Regions from separate parts of the Colwellia sp. KS18-150 genome, predicted to be linked through region 2. Evidence: predicted binding sites of a transcription regulator. Region 2 holds the regulator's gene; each other region holds the start of a gene.
What was found. Region 2 encodes LexA, which represses DNA repair genes until DNA is damaged. Its sites were predicted from a motif close to TACTGTATNNNNATACAGTA; they were not measured.
Positions count from the first base shown of each region.

Region 1: a site for LexA is predicted at 1,209-1,228, ahead of dinG (ATP-dependent DNA helicase DinG). Genes of this name have one in related genera too.
Region 3: a site for LexA is predicted at 852-871, ahead of AC27IF_RS06755 (DUF4007 family protein). Genes of this name have one in related genera too.

Region 1 is NZ_BAAJMC010000004.1:113,028-115,296, reverse strand. Features, by position in the region: gene AC27IF_RS07955 (DNA polymerase II) at 1-1,166, opposite strand, end outside; gene dinG (ATP-dependent DNA helicase DinG) at 1,267-2,269, shown strand, end outside.
Region 2 is NZ_BAAJMC010000009.1:40,407-42,675, forward strand. Features, by position in the region: gene AC27IF_RS12395 (4'-phosphopantetheinyl transferase family protein) at 77-712, shown strand; gene lexA (transcriptional repressor LexA) at 873-1,505, shown strand; gene coxB (cytochrome c oxidase subunit II) at 2,086-2,269, shown strand, end outside.
Region 3 is NZ_BAAJMC010000003.1:266,032-268,300, reverse strand. Features, by position in the region: gene AC27IF_RS06760 (DEAD/DEAH box helicase) at 1-650, opposite strand, end outside; gene AC27IF_RS06755 (DUF4007 family protein) at 953-1,897, shown strand; gene AC27IF_RS06750 (hypothetical protein) at 1,897-2,269, shown strand, end outside.

The sequences.
Region 1 (2,269 bases), on a different contig from region 2:
CCACTGCGGTGTAACTTAGGTAAATAGAGGTTAGTAAAAGCAGCAACGGAGCCACCTACTCGGTCAATAGCAAGTCCTGTTAACTGCGCCCTAAGTTGTGCAAACGCTAATAATTGCGTTTTCTCAAAAATTAACCATACCAATCGACAATCTTCTAGATTATAAGCAGCCAGTGCTTGTTTATTGTGATGAAAATTATCGGTGATTTCTTTCACTCTATTATCAACATCATCTACTTTTTTACCTAGACCGAGTAAAGTGTTGGCGACATTATCAAGAGAAAAACTGGGGAAACTGTACGTGGCGGTTTTCAGTAAATCGATACCATCTAGGACGACTCGCCCTGCTATTTCGATGAACTGCTGATCTTCATTATTACTATTTGTGCGCCAACGAGGGGCGCTACCATCACGGCCGATAGTAAATTTAACCTGATGTAAATCCATGCGCTTTTGCAGTAAACGAAAGTCAAAATTAATGACATTCCAGCCAATAAAAATATCAGCATCGATAAGTGATATTTGCTTTATCAACTCAATAAGTAATTGTTTTTCATCTCTAACCCAAATGATATATTCCGAAGCACCAATTTCAGGCTCACCTATCATGATCACATATCTAACTTCTGTGTCATTGTTAGCATAAAGACCAATTGAATAAAGCTCTCCTGACATTGAACATTCAATATCAAGTGATAACATAGTCAGATTGATGTGGTGATCTTTTGTTGATTTTTTACACTTCACCTGCCTTTGATTGATAAAATCAATATCAGCCGTAATAAAGCGCTCCATCAAATATCTATCGTCTGGGCGAATATCATCTTCATAACACTTTATCTGCTGTGCTTTAAGACAATCACGAGCACGATAAAATTGCGATAATGTAGCAAAATAAAAGCCATGTACACTTTGTTGACCGAAGGTTTTTAATGGCAAGGCTTGATGTTTAACGACTGAAATATTATTTTTATCAAGCAAACTACTGGCTTGTACAACCTGCTTTTCTTCAACAAAAAAAACCGCCAGTTCATTATTAATGATCAATTTATGGGCACGCTTAGCGTCTTTTAACCATAAAGTCACCTGTAAGCCGCTACCTTTATCTTTTACATGGCGACTTAACAAGAAACCGCTTTGTATTGTTTGTGGCAATGACTGTGGCATAATTTTTAAAAAGTATGGAAATTATAGAGAGAAAGGTTAAAAACCTGTTATTATATACAGCATCATATCGTATTCGCTTTACAATGGAAACCATCGCTAAATGTTAACTGATAAATTGAAACAAGTGATCCGCCAATCATATAAAGCTATTGGTGAGAACTTAAGCAATTTCAACCCTCGTAAACAGCAAACATTTCTTATTGCTGAAATTTCCAAAACCTTAGCGGGTGAATACAGTAAAGACAGAAAAATCATTACTATAGAAGCAGGAACCGGCACAGGTAAATCATTAGCTTATAGTTTAGGTGCTATTCCACTAGCCTTAGCTAAAGATAGAAAGGTTTGTATTTCCACTGCAACGGTTGCGCTACAAGAGCAGTTAGTTGATAAAGATTTACCTTTTTTAAAAAAACACGCTGGCTTGAAATTCGACTTTGCCTTAGTCAAAGGTCGCCAACGTTATGTTTGTCGTCAAAAACTAACACAAGCGGTGTCTACAGATTCACCTCAAGCCGGATTTACTTTTGCAGAAAAGCCTCAGGCCAGTGATATTCGTACCTTAAATGCCATGCATAAAGCCTTAAATGATGGCTCTTGGCATGGCGATATAGATTCTTGGAAAACCCCTATTCCACATCATATTTGGTCACAAGTACAAAGTGATAAACACAGTTGTTTGAAAACGTTAGCGGATCATCATCACTGTCCATTTCACAAAGCACGTGAAACCATGGAGCAAGCACATGTATTAGTGGTTAACCATAGTTTATTACTGGCCGATCTTGAGCTAGGTGGCGGCAGAATTTTATCTCCACCCGATGAAACCTTTTATATTATTGATGAAGCGCATCATTTGCCTAAAGTCACCCGAGATCACTCCAGTGCTAACATCACCCTGCGCGGCGCCATTGATTGGTTGTCAAAGCTCAGAGAAACCGGTGATAAAATGGCTAAGCTTATTAAGTCGCAACGGGCCATATCGCCAGCACTAAAGCTTAGTGATGATTGCCAAGACTTATTAATAGAAATGCAAAAGGTACTAACCTTTGTTGAAAATAATGCCAATGTCTATTTTTTAGAAAATAAGCAGGCTGACACGAATA
Region 2 (2,269 bases):
GCTATGATCTAGCTTCTTATTTTAGTAACAATTATTTTATCAAAGTGGCATTTGTTCTACAAACTCAGTTTTTATTATGATGAACTATCATTTACATACATTTTCAGCCCTGAATCGTGATTTTTATGTGGCCGAATTATTGAACATAAAGGGTTGTGAAGATTCATGTGTCGGCTATTTAAGTGCCGAAGAGTTAATCGTGCTAGGGAAGCGAAAGCGTAAGAAAGCTGAATATATTTTTAGTCGCTTTATTGTTAAAAAGGTGGCGGGATTAAGTATTGAACAAGCCAGCAATATGACCGTAAAGTACTGTGCTGAATTAAATACCGCTGGAATATTCTTACAAAAGACCCTCAAGAAAAAACTTTCATTAAGCCATAGTGGCCAATTTGTCGCCTTTAGTTTTTGTGAGCTAAATGAGAATGTAGGTATTGATATTGAAATATTAGCGGAGAGAAAAATTAAACCATTAATTGAAGCGTTTTTTAGTGCGACAGATCAAAAAATGATAAATGCCGCGGAAAAACCTATGGAGTGTTTTTATCAATTATGGACAGAAAAAGAAGCGGTTACAAAATTGATGAATACTTCAATATTTACATTAATGTCGATACCTTCTATAGAACTGCAGCGAAAACACTCTCTTCATAGTGAAATAGGTGATGATTACGCAGTAACCATTGCAAGAAATAAAAATGAAAACTCAATCTAGCTTTTAGTGTTTAGGTTAGTTATTAAGTCTAAATAATGTCCAGTACTTTATTTAGTTAAGTTGAGGCAAAGGTAAATTAGTAAAACCTTGCACCTGAATCTAAACTGTATATACTAACAGTGTAAATAAATACAGGACTTTGCCTAGAAAGGAAAAGCTTATGTCAGCTATAAATGAATTAAAGCCTTTAACAAATCGTCAACAACAGATATTTGATCTGATCAAAGAAGCAATTAATGACACTGGAATGCCACCAACACGTGCAGAAATTGCAGAGTTTTTTGGTTTTAAATCAGCCAATGCTGCAGAAGAGCATTTAAAGGCACTGGCTAAAAAGGGTTACATTGAAATGTTACCTGGCACCTCTCGAGGTATACGCTTAGCAGAACAGTTCACCCAAGAAGAAGGTTTGCCATTAATTGGCCGTGTCGCTGCTGGCGAACCTATTTTGGCAGAAGAACATGTTGAAGATCATTATCAAATGGATGGTAATCTGTTTCATCCACCAGCAGATTACTTATTACGTGTTAATGGCGAAAGTATGAAAGACATTGGTATTTTAGATGGTGATTTACTTGCGGTACATCAAACGACGGATGTACAAAACGGTCAGGTCATTGTGGCTCGTGTTGAAAACGATGTGACAGTGAAGCGCTTTAAGCGAGAAGGAAATGTCGTTTATTTACATGCAGAAAATGAAGAGTTTTCACCCATTAAAGTTGATTTAAGCTCTCAAGAATTTAATATCGAAGGTATTGCTGTTGGCATTATTCGCAGTGGCAGTTGGATGTAATTAATACCAACCTTTGTAAAAATGGGTAAATGGTTGAGCTGCATTGTGAGCTCAACTTACCTTTAAAACCTCCTCAATTATTCAATTCCTATCAAAAATAATCTGGTCATTAAATGAGCATGTCCAAGTACTTAAGTCATAATGAATAATATTCATCCAAATTATAGTTAAAATTCATACAGCCCATGTACACAAGGCTATAGCTCAACTTAGAGCTCTTACTCTATTGAAATTGTTAGTGTTTATTTTTATATAGCTAAAATATTGTTTGACCTAGATCAAATTTTGAGTGATTCTAGAACAGTAATCGAACAAAAAATAACTGTACAAAAATAATAAGACGTTAGTGCGCTATTCGATAACTGAGTTTCATATCTAAACTTTCTCTGATGGGAGAGTGCTACTCAACGTCAGTTAATTTACTAAAAATATAATAACAAAATTAACAGATAATCAGTTGAATGAGTTGTGATGTACATGACTGTGTTTCTGTTTTCTATTTTTTTATATCCTATTCTAAGCGATGAAAAGTCCTGAACTACTCTTCACGTTGAATTGGTATTGATAGAGGAGAGGTTGAGTGAGTAGAAGTATCCAACGTTGGTTGTTGGGGGGGGGGCTGTTTGTTAGTAGTCTGCTTTCCTGTACAGCTTGGGCAGATTCACAGTTAAATCTGACCAAGGGGGTAACAGCAATTAGTGAAGAAGTATATGACTTACATATGTTTGCTCTTTATATATGTACTGTTATTGGTGTTATTGTCT
Region 3 (2,269 bases), on a different contig from region 2:
CTATTTCCAAGTGATTGCCATGCTTTTTCAAATTCAGAATAGGCTTGCGAACATAATTCCTCTCTATCTGCCAACCATAATACAACATTTGATTTATTGGCCCTTAAGTGCTCAGAAGCAATATTCATAGCTGTACGGGTTTTCCCTGCTCCAGTAGGTAAATGAACTAAAACTCTATTGCGAGGTATTGAAGCTAAAGAAGATAGGACGTTTTGAGAAATCTCTTGCTGATAAGGATATAAAGCATAATTCGGTTCAACCCTAGAAATGCTATCTACTTCTGAATCATTGTTACTTTCGGTTTCATAAATTTTTTGTAAACCAATTTTTTCTGAGAATTTTAATAAATCTTCAGATGCCCAACTAATAGCAGCGCTATAGTGTTTAGGTGAAACTTGATGAGGGGAGAGTTCAAACTCTGGAAATAATTCTATAAATAATTGTGGCTTTAACCGATCGATTAGTAGGGCGCGTAACTTATCATTAAAAATAAATTCAACTTGTTTAGTACATGCAACGATACCCGCAAGCTTGATTTTACTTAACTCTGCATTTTCTGATGAAACATTTACCGCAAAATCTATTGATTGCTTAGGTAAAAAGGTAAGTAACTCGTCTTCAGAGAAATTAGATAATATTTTTTGTAACATGGAGATCCTTTTTAAAAGTCGTACAAAGCACGATATCCTTAGAGTTTTTTATTCAAACAATACTCGCTTTAAAGTAGCAGTTATTATAATATTCTCTTTTACCTCAGTTTATTGATTTATATTAATCAATTCAACTTAAAAACACTTTAAATCATGTGTTTATTAATGGTCCACAACACCCATTTAACCTTCCTCTCTGTGCACTGTTTAAATATACAGATAAAGGTAAACTTTTACTTTAACCTTGAAGAATAAACATATATTATTGCCTCTGGACAATTTCTCCAGAGGTAGCAACAGGAATGAAAGCTAAATTTACCGGTCACGACACTTTTCCCCTTAGATATGGCTGGCTCTTTAAAGCTGTTAACCATTTGAATTCCGGTGGTAAATTACAAACAAGCAAGGAAGAAGAAACTCAACAAGCGATAATTAAACTTGGTGTGGGTAAAAATATGGTCAATGCTATTAGATATTGGGCAGAGTCTGCTGAGTTACTATCTAGTAAAAGATCTCAATCAAATATTGATTATTTCACTTCAGAAAACGGCGATTACTTATTTAATACAGATACAGGAAAAGATCCGTATTTAGAACAAATAGGCTCTGTGTGGCTTGTTCATTTTTGGCTAAATTTTAATTTTCAGCACCTTAGCGCTTATCGCTATTTTTTTAATTATTCTCATGTGCAGCATTTCGAAAAATCAAAACTGCTTTCAGATTGTTCGAGTGATGCTAAAAAGTTGGTTACTAACGATACCGGTAATGAAAGTACTCTTAAAAAAGATATTGACTGCTTTTTAAATACTTATAGTAAAAAGTTTAAAAGTGATGCTGTTAAGAAAAAACTAACAATAGATGAAGAGCATTTTACCTCACCTTTAACTGAACTTAATTTAATTACAGATAATGGTGGAGGTTTTTATGTGAGCGATTTAGCTGAGCGTCCTGAACTTCCTATTGAAGTTTTTATTTATGGCTTAATTAAGTTTGCTCAAGTCGAAACTAAAGACTCAAAGATTAACAGTATCGATTTCGATTCACTATTAACGAAACCTTGTTCGCCTGGAAGAATATTTAGGCTTTCAGAAAGCGGTTTAGGGCAAAAGTTGGATGAGGCACAAGAGTTTTCTAAAGATGGAGTATCTTGGATTGATTCACTGGGCTTGCGTCAGGTAAAAATAAATGATGAATATTTAAGCGAGCCTTTAGCCGTGCTTAACAAATTCTATGGAGCTACTTCATAATGACGGACTCATTGATTAGTATAAATCAGCGCTATAAAAGCTCAACTAGAATTGATAGTCAACTAGTTGATTTTAAGTTGTTTTTAAATGATTTCATATTACATGGTACAGCGGTAAATGTATTAGATACGATTAGCCGTGATTTTGCAGGTAGTGAACAAAGAGCCTATACGTTAACAGGTCCATACGGTTCAGGTAAGTCTACAGTTGCATTGTTTTTAGCTAGTTTGCTTTCTACAAATAAAGCAGAACGTACATATGCAACAAATAAACTTGAGAAAGCTGAAGGCGTTCTTGATGATTTTACTCATCGTTTTAGTGTAAAAAAGGGTTGGCAGGTAATTAAGCATGTTTGCGGTCTTGAAGCACCTG